3 regions of the Paeniglutamicibacter psychrophenolicus genome follow, and region 1 is predicted to be linked to each of the others. Evidence: riboswitches for the same ligand, from Rfam matches in the RefSeq annotation. Region 1 holds a riboswitch; each other region holds the start of a gene.
The links. A riboswitch is a leader RNA that binds a small molecule or an ion and turns the genes downstream of it on or off. The one in region 1 is predicted to bind S-adenosylmethionine.

Region 1 (4,289 bases):
TTGGCCTCGGCCTTCGCCGCGACCTCCTCGTGCCAGGAACCCAGCTGCAGCCACAGGGTCTTGGCGCCGACGGCGATCGACTCGTCCAGGACGCCGGGCAAATCGTCGTGCTTGCGGAAGACCTCGACCAAATCCGGGGTCTCTGGCAGGTCCGCGAGCGACTTGTAGACCGGCTGGCCCAGGATCTCATCGAGCACCGGGTTCACGAAGTAGACCTTGTACTTGGAGCTGGAGAGCAGGTAGGTCGCCACGAAGTAGCTCGCGCGCGAGGGCTTGTTCGAGGCCCCCACGATCGCGATCGACTTGGTGTTGCGCAGGATCTCCAGGCGCTCGGCCGCGTTCGGGCCGACCCAGCTGCGGGTATCTGTGGCGGTCATTACTTGGCTCCCGTCACGGCGGCCGCGCGAGCCGCATCGATGGAGCAGGCAGCCCCGTCGTAGGTTTCCTCGGCAGGAGCATTGGCAACCTGCTGCGAGGCGGTCAGCGCCTGGTCGAGGTCCCAGAGGATGTCCTCGAGGTCCTCGAGGCCCACCGAGAAGCGGATCAGGTCCTCGGGAACACCCGCGGCAGCCAGCTGCTCGGTGCTCAGCTGCTGGTGCGTGGTGGAGGCAGGGTGCAGCACCAGGGTGCGCACATCCCCGATGTTGGCCAGGTGGCTGGCCAGCTGCAGCGCCTCGATGAAGGCGGTGCCTGCGGCGCGGCCGCCCTTGACTCCGAAGCTGAACACCGAGCCGACACCCAGGGGCAGCAGCTCCTTCGCTCGCTCGAAGTGCGGGTGGGAGGGCAGTCCCGCGAAGTTCACGTAGGAGATGCGCGGGTCGTTTTCCAGCCATTGCGCCACGGCCTTGGCGTTGGAAAGGTGCGAGTCCATGCGCTGGGGCAGGGTTTCGACGCCCTGCAGCAGCTGGAACGCGGACTGCGCCGGAAGCGCCGGTCCGATGTCGCGCAACTGCTCGGAACGCAGCTTGGTCAGGAATCCGTACTCGCCGAAGTTGTCCCACCAGGAGACGTTGCCGTAGGAGGCGACCGGTTCGGTCATGGTCGGGAACTTGCCGTTGCCCCAGTTGAAGGTGCCGGCCTCCACGACGACGCCGCCCAGGGTGGTGCCGTGGCCGCCGAGGAACTTGGTGGCCGAATGGATCACGATGTCCGCGCCATGCTCGATCGGGCGCAGCAGGTACGGCGGGGTCAGCGTCGAGTCGACCACCAGCGGCAGGCCCGCGGCGTGTGCGACCTCTGCCAGGCCCTTGAGGTCGGCGATGTCGCCGGAGGGGTTGGCGACGACCTCGGTGTAGATCGCCTTGGTGTTTTCCCGGATCGCCGCGGCGAATTCCGCCGGGTCCGTGGAATCGATGAAGGTGGTCTCGACGCCGAAGCGGCGCAGCGTCACGTCAAGTTGCGTGATGGTGCCGCCGTAGAGCTTCGAGGAGGCCACGATGTGGTCCCCGGCGCCGGCCAGCGCGGCGAAGGTGATGAACTCGGCGGCCATGCCCGAGCCGGTGGCCACCGCGCCGATGCCGCCCTCGAGGGACGCGATGCGTTCCTCGAATGCCGCAACCGTGGGGTTGCCGATGCGCGAGTAGATGTTGCCGTACTTTTGCAGCGCAAAGAGGTTCGCGGCGTCGTCGGAGTCCTTGAAGACAAACGAGGTGGTCTGGTAGATCGGCACGGCACGGGAACCGTGCTCGGCGTCCGGGGTGCCGCCGGCGTGAAGTGCGCGCGTGCGGAATCCAAATTGATGTTCGGCCATGATCGGTGGCTGACTCCTTGCATGTGCGGGCGCGGCCTTCCACTGCCAGTGGATGCCATGCCCTGAGGGGGGTGGGGCTGTGTTGCGTGGTTTCCCGGGGTCAATGCAGGGTCGATGCCGTGGCGGGGCCCGGCACTCCCAAAGATTGCTTGCGCGCTCTCCATCGCTTCTGGCGGTAGCACCTGGTCCACCGGAGTGTGGAAGGTTGCTGCGGCGTCACTGAACCAGATCTCTCGGCCGCTCGGGATGGTGGTCTGCCATCCATTGTGGCAAGAAAACCGCCCGCGGCCAAAGAATGTGAGCTTAGGTTGCGGACGCGGGGAGGCAAATCGAAGATCCTGCATCCGGAACTGCCGGCAAACCGCGCCCGGTAGGCTTGGGGGCATGAGTGCAACATTGGTTTTGGTTCGGCACGGTGAGACCGCCTGGAACGCCGAGGGCCGCCTCCAGGGGCAAACGGATATTCCGCTCAACGACCTGGGCCGCGAACAGGCCCACGTCGCGGGCCAGGAACTCGGCTCCGGATCCTGGGACGTGCTGGTCTCCTCGTCGCTCGAGCGTGCAGTCGAGACGGCGGAACTGATCGGGCAGAACCTGGGTCTCGCGCTGACCGAAAAGCTCGATGGCCTGCAGGAACGCAGCTACGGGCAGGCCGAGGGCGAGGTGGTCCGCGACCTGCCGCGCGAGAGGATCGACCAGCTGCTGCAATCGGCCGAACCCGAGGACGCGGTGGCAACCCGCGGCCTGGCTGTGCTGCACGAACTGATCCAGCGCCACGAGGGCCGGAACATCATCGCGGTGGCCCACGGAACGCTGATCCGCCTGGCCCTGGACACCATCGGCGGCGGACCCAAGCGCCCCATCATGCGCAACGGCGAAATCGTGCACGTCGACGTGCACAAGCTGCGCGAGCATTTCCGCGAGGCCGTGCACTAGAAAAGACCGCTCCGGCGGGCGCACCATGTGTGCATGAACGAAACGTTTTTCGGGGACCCCGAATACTATGCGCGCTTTGCGCGTGCCTATGACGCGATGGTCGGCTCAAGGCTGTACAACCAGATGTTCTGGGGTGCCGATCCCCGGCAATACACCGCCTTCGCGGCCCGGGCGATCGGCTCGGGAACCGGCCCGATGCTGGAGGTGGCCGTCGGCACGGCGCAGGCCACCGCGGCCCTTCACGTGGCCAGCGCCCGGATAACAACCCTGGTGGACATGAGCGCGCCGATGCTCAAGCTGGCCGGACAGGCCATCACCGAGGCGGCTGGCGGGACCCTGCCCGAACGGATCACCCTGGAATGCCGGGACATGCTTGAACCGCCCCAGGACCTGCGCTACGAGACGATCCTGGGGCTCGGGCTGCTGCACCTGGTCCCGGATGTCGCTGCCACCGTCCGGGCGCTTGGCCGGCAGCTGGAGGATCACGGAAAACTGTTCCTGGCCTCATTGGTCAAGGGCCCGCGACGGTCCAACGCCTACCTGGGCTTGCTGAAGGCGCACGGCGACATCGCGGTGGCGCGCACGGCCGGTGAGCTCTTTGACGAGGTGCGGGACGCCGGGCTGGGACAGGTCACCGTGACACGCCGCGGGGCCATGGGCTACGTGGAGATTTCGCTCTAGCCGCGAGGCCAAACAACGCAGCCCAAGACCGTCTCGACGCGGCGGCCACCGTACCTCGCAACTGCGGTATTCTGGCCGCAGAGGTGGTCGTCGTGGCGACAAACGGGGCCTTGGAACAGGGCCGTGAAAGCTTTGCGGGGCAAGATTGGAAGGCCGCGCACAGAGGCCTTTCCGCGGCGCGGAACCAGGCGCCGCTGGACGGAACGGACCTGCTCCGCCTGGCCATCGCGGCCTATCTGCTGGGCTTCGACGCCGAAAGCCGCGACAACCTTGAACGCGCGTACCACGGCCAGATGGCCGCCGGACGGTTTCCCGAGGCGGTGCGTGCGGCGTTTTGGCTGGTGCTTGAGTTGGCCCTGGGCGGCGACGTGGCCCGGGCGCAAGGCTGGATGGCCAATGCCCGGCGATTGCTGCCGCACTGCCGGCCCGATTGCGCCGAGCAGATGCTGATGCTGATTCCCGAGGCCCTCTTTCAGCTGGATTCCGATCCCGGTTCCGCCCTGGTCGCATCGACCACGGCGCTTGAGGCAGGGGAACGGCTTGGCGACGCGGAGCTGCTGGCCCTGGGGATCCTGGGACGCAGCCAGGCACTGATCCGGCTCGGACGGATCGCCGAGGCCCTGCCGCTGATCGACGAGGCCATGCTGGTGGTCACTCGCGATCCGGTGTGCCCGATCGCCGTGGGAATCGTCTACTGTGCCGCGATCTCCGAATGCCAGGACGTCTTCGATCTGCGCCGTGCCCGGGAATGGACCGAAGCCCTGGGTGATTGGTGCGACCACCAGCCCGACCTGGTCCCATACCGCGGGCAGTGCTTGGTGCACCGCGCCCAGCTGATGCGCCTTCGCGGCGAGCTGGACAGAGCTGCGGCGGAGGCCGCCCGTGCCGCGGACTGGCTGGCCAGGCCGCGGCACCCGGCCCT
Region 2 (4,289 bases), 4.4 Mb from region 1:
CTCCCTGATCCCGGCGCGCTTCCGATCGGCAACCAGGCAGTCTTGGTAGGCGACACTGTGGTCGGCCTGCTTCGCCGTGGCGGCGCATTTCAAGGTCTCCAGGGCGCCAACTGCGGCCACCGCGTCATGGGTGCCGGTCAGCACCGGGGCCGCGTTCACGGCGGCGGCCAGGGACAGGATCCCCTCGGTGCCGGTGTGGGCCAGATGCTCGGCAACCAGTGCATCCATATCCGCACCGTCGGCCAGCAACGTTTCGTAGCCCAGGTCCTTCCCGGCTCCACCTGTGGCGGTGCCGGCTGAAGGGATGCCGCTCGATGACGTCGTTGCCATGTCTCCATTGTAGAACCGGGAATCGGGAAATGGAACAGTTTCTCAAGGAATTTAGAAAATATATTCGAGTCCTGTTGTGGACGATTTCTCCTCCGTACAAATGCCCCTTCGCTGGGCAACCGGGAGGAAAGGGCGCCGCCAGATCCCCGACCTTGGGGGATGGCAGCGCCCTGACATGGATTTTGCGGGGAAACCGCTAGGCCACGGATCCACCGAAGAGCAGCCCCAGGGCGTAGGTGACGCCCGCGGCGCCCAGGCCGATGGCCAGCTGGCGCAGCCCGCGCTTGGTCGGGGAAGCACCGGAGAGCAGGCCGACCACGCCCCCGGTGAGCAGCAGGGCGATGCCCACCAACAGCGCGGAGAGCATGATGGCAGGGGTTCCGCCCATGCCGAAGATGAACGGCAGGATCGGGATCACCGCGCCGGAGGCAAAGAAGCAGAACGACGAGGAGGCAGCTCCCATGGCCGAGCCGATTTCCTCGTGTTCCTGCGCCTCGGCGATGTCGGCCAGTTCGGGCTGAAGCGACAGCGAGGGGTTGCAGTCGCAGGAGTAGATGCCCATGCGTTCGGCGGCACGGTGGGCCGCGTCCTCGTCGCTCATGCCTCGGGCCTTGTAGACCAGCACCAGCTCGTTGGCGTCCAAATCCAGGTCCGGGGCGGCGGCCAGGGTCACCTGGGTGGGCTTGGACGCGGAGAGCAGCTCGCGCTGCGAGCGCACCGAGACGTACTCGCCGGCGGCCATCGACAGGGCGCCGGCGAGCAGTCCGGCAATGCCGGAAAAGAGCACCATCGAGGTGGCCACCCCGGTCGCGCCGATGCCCATGACCAGGGCGAGGTTCGAGACCAGGCCGTCGTTGGCGCCAAAGACCGCGGCGCGGAAGTTGCCCGAAAGCTGGTTGCGGCCCCGGGTGGCCAGGCCGCGCACGACCTCCTCGTGGACCAATTCGTCGGCGGCCATCTGGCGGCTGGCGTCGGTGTCCCCGGCATAGGGGGAGTTGCCCTCGGCGCGCTGGGCCAGGGCCAGCACGAAGACCGAGCCGAAGTGCCGGGCCAGGAAGCGGAGCATGGTGCGGCGGATCGAGGGGCTCATGGCCTTGCCGGCATGTTCGCCCAGCAGCGTGCGCCAGTGTTCCTCGTGGCGGGTTTCGGCCTCGGCCAGTCCCAGGAGGACCGCGCGTTCCTCGCCTTGGCGCTTGTTGGCCAGTTCGCGGTAGACCGCGCCCTCGGCGACTTCGTCGGCCAGGTACTTGCGCCAGCGTTTGATCTGGGCTGGGGTGGGGGTCGGCGCTTGCGGCGTCATGCTCTCATCCTCGTGTGGGCGTTCACGGCCTCGGGAGGCCATGCGATGGGGAGGCCCAGCGGGATTGTTTCTTGGGTGCGTTGGACCTCGGGCCACCAGTGTGTGGACCGAAGGTCTCGTTCGCCCGGACCAGGCGTTGCCGCCTCTGGCCCTGGGTGGATTGCCGGGTTACGACGTTGTAACCAGTATGTCGACGCACCGCTGTCCCGCCGCTGCCGGCGGGTCTGGGAACTACTCCCCTTCAACCCACGAGTGTAGCGTTCGGAAGGGTCCGGGAGAATTCGCTGAGGCTAAAAATCCGGGTCTGGCCAGTGGCGCAACCGGCCTTCGGGATGCGCACCACCAGTGCCCGGGCGTCGGGGTTCCAGCGCGGGGAGGCGACCGCGTTGGCCAGGTCCGCGGCGAGGGCTTCGGCCTCCGCGACGTGGAAGCGCAGCCAGGTGCCGTGGATGCGAAGTTCGAGGACCGAGCGGTGCACATCGAGCAGGGGCAGGACGGGGATGGAAGGTGCCATGGCGGGACGGGACGGCCTTTCGCTAGCTCTTGCCGGGGCCAAATGGACCGCGGCCGCTTCTTCATCCGAACCACCCATGAACCTGGGGTTGGTGCGCGTCTTAGTCGGAGCTTGCCGACGCGTCTCGTGAAGCTGGGTCCCACATTACCGCGATTCGGAGGCGCGCAGGATCTTTTCGTGTAGTTCGTTCCACGCAATGTCGTCATACGGCGGCATGTTGTCGTTGTCCCGGCGCATCCCGGTGGACCCGTCGATGAGCTCGCGCAGGATGTCGGCGTGCCCCGCATGGCGCGCGGTTTCCACGTTCATGTGCAGCATCAGCCGCCCGAGGGTGGTGTGGCGCCGTTCCCCGGGCCACCACGGAACGGTTGCCGGGGCGTCCAGGGACAGCGCGGCGATGTTGCGGTTCGCAGCCTCGATGGCCCGCCGGTAGAAGGCCAGGACCTCGGCGCACGGGACATCGGCCGAAACCCACATGTCCGCGCTGTCATCCGCATCGGCCTCCAGCGCCGCGTAGTGCTCGTCCGCGATGCTGAAGCCGAGGCATTGGACGAAGTATCCGTACTCCACGAACCCGAGGTGCTGGATCAGGCCCAGGATGCTGGTGCCCGTGGGCACCATGGGCCGTGTCAGCTCCTTGTCGCCGAGCCCCTCGGCCTTCCAGAGCATGGCTTGGCGGGAGTTGTTCAGGTACGTCGCCAGGTGGTCCTTGAAATCGTCCATGGGCCCAGCCTAGGAGCGCGGGGGCCGGTTGGGAATGGCCCCCTCCGGCGCGGTGCGCCAGAGGGGGCCATCGGTGGTGCGGTGCCGAAGGGACCTAGCGTCCGGAAACCTCGGAGAGGTCCACGCCCTCGGTGTCGCCCTGCCCGGCGACCCGCGCGTTCCAGTTGGTGATGACGGAGGGCTCGGTGGGCCGGGTCAGCAGCGAGACCACCACGTAGACCAGTGCCGAGGCGACAAGGCCGAAGTAGATCGGCTCGTTGGCGTAGATGCCGTCGAAGCGGTTCTCCGCCTGGATCTCCAGGGTGATCATGGTGCCCAGCGTGACGATGGTTCCGGCGGCCATGGAGGCGGCGGCGCCCAACCCGTTGCCGCGCTTCCAGATGAGCCCGCCGATGATGGCCACCAGCAGGCCGCCGACCAGGATGTCGTAGGCGATGGTCAGGGCCGCGACCACGTCGGAGACCATGATGGCCAGCACGATGGCGACCACGCCCAGCAGCAACACCCAGATGCGGTTGGCGCGCACGTCGTGCTCCGGGTTCTCGTTGGTGTTCACGTGCATCTGCTTGCCGAACCAGCTGGCCACGAACGGGGTGACGTCGGTGCGGGCAACGGTGGCCGCGGCAATCAGCGCGCCCGAGGCGGTGGACATCATCGCGGCGACGGCCGCGGCCAGCACCAGTCCGCCGATCGCGACGGGCAAAAGCTGGGTGGCAACCTCGGCGTAGACGACGTCCTTGCCGAGGTTGGCCACGTCGATCTCCGGAAGGGCGACGCGGGCGGCCAAGCCGATGACCGCGCCCGCTGCGCCGTAGAGCACGCAGTAGATGCCGGCGGTGGTGCCGCCCCAGCGGGCCACGGTCGGGGTCTTGGCGGTGAAGACGCGCTGCCAGATGTCCTGGCCGATGAGCAGGCCCAGGGTGTAGACCACGAAGTAGGTGATGATGGTCTGGACGCCGATGCCGTCCCAGGTGAAGAACTCGGCGCCGACGCGCTCACGGATCCCGGACATGCCGCCGGCTGCGTTCAATGCGAAGGGAAGCATCAGGAAGAAGATGCCCACGGTCTTGATGACGAACTGCACCTGGTCGGCCAGGGTGATCGACCACATGCCGCCGATGGTGGAGTAGATGACCACGATGACCCCGCCAATGGCGATGGCCATCCAGCGTTCCCAGCCGAAGAGGACCACGAAGATCGTCGCGTAGGCGCTGGTGGAGGTGGCGCAGAGCATCAGCGTGTAGGCGAGCATGACGACGCCCGAGGTGTTGGTTGCCGACTTGCTGCCGTAGCGCAGGGTGAGCATCTGCGAGACCGTGAAGATCTTCAGTCGCTGCAGCGTCGGCGCGAAGAGCAGCGAGAGCAGGATGACTCCGGTGCCGATCGCCACGACCAGCCACATGCCGGAGACGCCGAACTTGT
Region 3 (4,289 bases), 3.8 Mb from region 1:
GGCGCATCGATCAAGGAGTTGAACATGCCACATGCCATGAGCTCGAAGACGATGTTCCGGATGGGAGTGCTCCTGGGGATCATCGGTGTGATCTTCTACGTCGTCCTGACACCGCTTCTGGGCTGGGCGATCACCCGGTTCAGCTTCTACAACGCCGGAATCACGATGCTGGGAGGGCTTTTCTCGCTGCTTCAGCAAGGCACGTTCTTCGGCGGCCTGTTCCTGATGGCAGGGTCCTTCGTGGTGCGCTCCGCCGAGGAAGCCGTGGCAGGGGTGCGTGGAGGCGGGGCCCCGCGGTCCGGGTCCTCCGATGACTGACTGCCCGCCCCGGGTACCGGCACCGACGGCGGATTCGGGCACGTGCGGCAGCGCCATTGCCGACCCCGGAAAGGCGGGAACCACATGCCCAGGCTCCTGAGCTCCCAAACGATGTTCCGGCTGGGATTGGTGATGCTCCTGGCGGGAGTGGCCTACGTCTTGTTGGGAGACCCGATCGCCAGCTGGTACTACGACACGACGTTGCCGGGCCCGGGGATTGTCCGCTCGCTGACCCTGTGCCTCCAACTGGCATTGTTCATGGGAGGCCTGTTCCTGGCCGCCGGATCGATCATGGTCAGGCACTTCGAGATCCTGAAGGACGAACTGCGCAACGCCGCCGAGGGCAACACACCCGGTGGCGGTACCAACCACTAACGAAGCAAGGCGGGGGCCGGCCGGTGAACCGGTCGGCCCCCGCCTTGGCGGAGAATCCTGCGACTGCATCGCTACAGCGTGATAGATCCCTTTGGCGTTTCAAAGGTCACCGAGAGGATACCCGGTGTCCCGTTGGGAGCCTGCCAATCGACAACGACCTCGCCGACAGGCAGCTGCTCGGGCTGTCCGAGCCAGTCGGCAACGCGTTCGCTGGAACCGGCAATGCTGATCGAGGAGATCTTGCCAACCGGTTCCAGGGCCTTTGACGGATGCAGGTCCTCGGTTCCGTCATCCCAGCGCAGAAGGTAGGGAACCTGCGGATCGGCGATCAAGCCATTGATGCCGATCTGGCGCCAGGTCAGTTCCTGTCCATCCGGGAATTTCCGGTTGCCCGGAACCGAACCCCGGCCCAGCCGCGCTTCCGCCGGAGCCAGGTCGTCAACAGCGACGCACCAGCCCATCCAGCCGCCACCGAGTTCGGAGCGGGCGCGAACGGCCTGGCCAAACGGCGCCTTGTCCGACGACGGGTGGTTCAAGACTTCAACAACTTCCAGGTACTGGCCATTCTTCATCGGGAAGATGACATTGCGCGTACCAAAACGTGGGTGTACACCGCCCTTTACAGATTCGAGTCCAAGGGCCTCGCCGATCCGAGCGGCAGTAGCCGCGAGGCCGTCGGGTCCACAAGCGTAAGTTACATGGTCCAACCTCATCATGTGCCTATCATGGCACTTTGTGATCTGGCTCTCGACTTAGGTTTGCCTAACTTGCGTCCGGGTTGGCTGTTCGGGGTACGCGCAGGGGCGGTGTAGCGTCGAATCGTTTCGTCACATTTTGAGACGTGGTTGCGGAGCTGCGGGGCCGTGGGCCAGACTTATTGACAAGGTCATGAGTTTCAGCAGAAGGCCCCGGCTTGCTGAACGGCAACCCTCCACCGCGGTGGGGTGCCCCGGGTGAAGACCAGGCCCCGCGTCAAAAAGACGTGGGACAAGCGCGGGAATGCCCCAGCACATCAACGACTCCATCGCGGAGCCGGCCATGGGCATACCCCTTGAATCCTTGAAGGGGAAGAAATGTCTAACGACTGGTCCTTTGAAACACGTCAGATCCACGCAGGGCAGGAGCCCGACGCCACGACCGGCGCGCGCGCACTGCCGATCTACCAGACCACCGCCTTTGTGTTCCCGAGCGCGGAGACCGCCGCGGCACGCTTCGCCCTGGGCGACCTGGGGCCCATCTACACGCGCATCGGCAACCCCACCCAGGATGCCGTTGAACAGCGCATCGCCAGCCTCGAGGGCGGCGTGGGTGCGCTGCTGCTGGCCTCGGGCCAGGCGGCAACCACCTTCGCGATCCTGAACATTGCCGAGGCCGGCGACCACATCGTTGCAAGCCCCAGCCTCTATGGCGGAACCCAGAACCTGTTCAAGCACACGCTGCGCAAGCTCGGCATCGAGGTCACCTTCGTCTCGGAACCCGACGACCTCGAGGGCTGGAAGGCAGCTGTCAAGCCAAACACCAAGGCCTTCTTCGGGGAAGTGGTTTCCAACCCCCGCCAGGACGTGCTCGACATCGAAGCCGTCTCGGCGATTGCCCACGAGGCAGGCGTCCCGCTGATCGTCGACAACACCTTGTCCACCCCGTACCTGATCCGCCCCATCGAATGGGGAGCTGACATCGTCGTGCACTCGGCGACCAAGTACCTCGGCGGGCACGGCACCGCGATGGCCGGGGTCATCGTTGATTCGGGCAACTTCGACTTTGCCGCCGATCCGGAGAAGTTTCCCGGTTTCAACACCCCCGACGAGTCCTACAACGGCCTGGTGTACGCCCGGGACCTGGGCGTCGACGGTGCCCTGGGTGCGAACCTCGCCTACGTGCTCAAGGCGCGCGTGCAGCTGCTGCGCGACCTTGGCTCGGCGGTTGCTCCCTTCAACGCCTTCCTCATCGCCCAGGGGCTCGAGACCCTCTCGCTGCGCATCGAGCGACACGTCTCCAACGCCGTGGCAGTGGCCGAATGGCTCGAGGCCCAGCCACAGGTCGAACGCGTCATTTACGCCGGGATCCCCTCGAGCCCGTGGTTCGAGCGCGGACGCAAGTACGGACCCAAGGGCACCGGCGCCATCGTCTCCTTCGAGATTTCCGGCGGCCGCGAGGCAGGCCAGGGCTTCGTCGACGCGTTGAAGCTGCACTCCCACGTCGCCAACCTGGGGGATGTGCGCTCGCTGGTGGTCCACCCGGCCTCCACCACGCACTCCCAGCTCACCGAGGCCGAGCAGCTCGCCGCAGGTGTTTCCCCGGGCCTGGTCCGACTGAGCGTGGGCATCGAAAACATTGCAGACATCATCGCCGACCTGCGTGGGGGCTTCGAAGCCGTGGCCTCGCTGGGCGATGTTGAACTGCAGGCCACTCGGTGAGCGTGGAGACCAACGTGGTGCTCTACGACGCAGAAACCGCCGCGGCGCTGGACCAGGCGCCGGACGGAATCCTGCGGCACTTGCCTACCGGGCCCTACACCTTCGAAACCGGTGCGACGCTCCCGCAGATCGTGCTGGGGTATGAAACCTGGGGCACGCTGAACGCCGAGGCCACCAATGCCGTCTACATCGCCCATGCGCTGACCGGCGACAGCCACGTGGCCCGGGGTGCATCGACCGAACCCGGTTGGTGGGATGGTTTCGTGGGCCCGGGCAAGACCGTGGACACCAACCGCTACTTTGTTGTGGCGGCCAACATGGTTGGCGGCTGCTCCGGTTCCACCGGTCCGGCCAGCCTTGATCCGCAGGGCGTGCCCTGGGGATCCCGTTTTCCCTTCACCACCATCAAGGATTCGGTGCGCCTGGAGGCGCGGCTTGCCGATGCGCTGGGCATCAAGGCCTGGCACACCGTGCTGGGCGGTTCCATGGGCGGAGCACGTGCCCTGGAATGGGCCGTGGAGTTCCCCGAACGGGTGCGCAACTGCGTGGTGGTCGCTGCCACCGCCGAGTCCTCGGCCGAGCAGATCGCCTTTGCGCAGGCGCAGTCCGCGGCCATCCGGTTGGACCCGGACTTTGCCGGGGGCGACTACTACGCCAATGAACGCGTTCCTTCGGCAGGCCTGGGCATCGCACGGCGCATTGCGCACATCACCTACCGGACGGCTGCCGAGCTGGATGTGCGGTTCGGCCGCGCCCCGCAGGGGTCCGAGCAGCCGGTGGCCAGCGCCGGCCTGGATCGGGGCCGATACCAGGTGGAAAGCTACCTGGACCACCAGGCCGACAAACTGGTGGGTCGCTTCGATGCCAACAGCTACCTGGTGCTGACCGAGGCCTTGATGAGCCACGACGTGGGCCGCGGGCACGGATCGCTCCGGGATGCCCTGGGCAGGCTCGAAGGCGTGAATTTCCTGGTGGGTGCCGTCGACTCGGACCGCCTGTACTGGCCCGAGCAGTCCGAGCTTCTGGCCAAGACGCTGCCGAACCCGTGTGAAGTCAGATACATCACCTCGCCGATCGGCCACGACGGATTCCTGACCGACATCGAGCAGCTCAGCGAGCCGCTCAAGCGGGAGATCTTCAGCTGACGCATTCTCGCCCGCACTTCCGCGGTGCGGACAA

Region 2: linked by a shared signal. The riboswitch ahead of JOF46_RS20995 (hypothetical protein) and the one ahead of JOF46_RS01300 (O-acetylhomoserine aminocarboxypropyltransferase/cysteine synthase family protein) in region 1 are both predicted to bind S-adenosylmethionine.
Region 3: linked by a shared signal. The riboswitch ahead of JOF46_RS18490 (bifunctional o-acetylhomoserine/o-acetylserine sulfhydrylase) and the one ahead of JOF46_RS01300 (O-acetylhomoserine aminocarboxypropyltransferase/cysteine synthase family protein) in region 1 are both predicted to bind S-adenosylmethionine.

The regions. Positions count from the first base shown of each region.
Region 1 is NZ_JAGIOE010000001.1:317,906-322,194, reverse strand. It holds gene JOF46_RS01305 (CoA-binding protein) at 1-377, opposite strand, end outside; gene JOF46_RS01300 (O-acetylhomoserine aminocarboxypropyltransferase/cysteine synthase family protein) at 377-1,750, opposite strand; SAM riboswitch class I at 1,908-2,003, opposite strand; gene JOF46_RS01295 (histidine phosphatase family protein) at 2,135-2,686, shown strand; gene JOF46_RS01290 (methyltransferase domain-containing protein) at 2,720-3,367, shown strand; gene JOF46_RS22635 (LuxR C-terminal-related transcriptional regulator) at 3,460-4,289, shown strand, end outside.
Region 2 is NZ_JAGIOE010000001.1:4,668,607-4,672,895, reverse strand. It holds gene JOF46_RS21005 (DUF222 domain-containing protein) at 1-330, opposite strand, end outside; gene JOF46_RS21000 (VIT1/CCC1 transporter family protein) at 527-1,630, opposite strand; gene JOF46_RS20995 (hypothetical protein) at 1,872-2,144, opposite strand; SAM riboswitch class IV at 2,165-2,276, opposite strand; gene JOF46_RS20990 (DinB family protein) at 2,289-2,867, opposite strand; gene JOF46_RS20985 (sodium:solute symporter family protein) at 2,962-4,289, opposite strand, start outside.
Region 3 is NZ_JAGIOE010000001.1:4,083,273-4,087,561, reverse strand. It holds gene JOF46_RS18505 (hypothetical protein) at 25-318, shown strand; gene JOF46_RS18500 (hypothetical protein) at 403-693, shown strand; gene JOF46_RS18495 (VOC family protein) at 765-1,409, opposite strand; SAM riboswitch class IV at 1,578-1,693, shown strand; gene JOF46_RS18490 (bifunctional o-acetylhomoserine/o-acetylserine sulfhydrylase) at 1,767-3,110, shown strand; gene metX (homoserine O-acetyltransferase MetX) at 3,107-4,255, shown strand.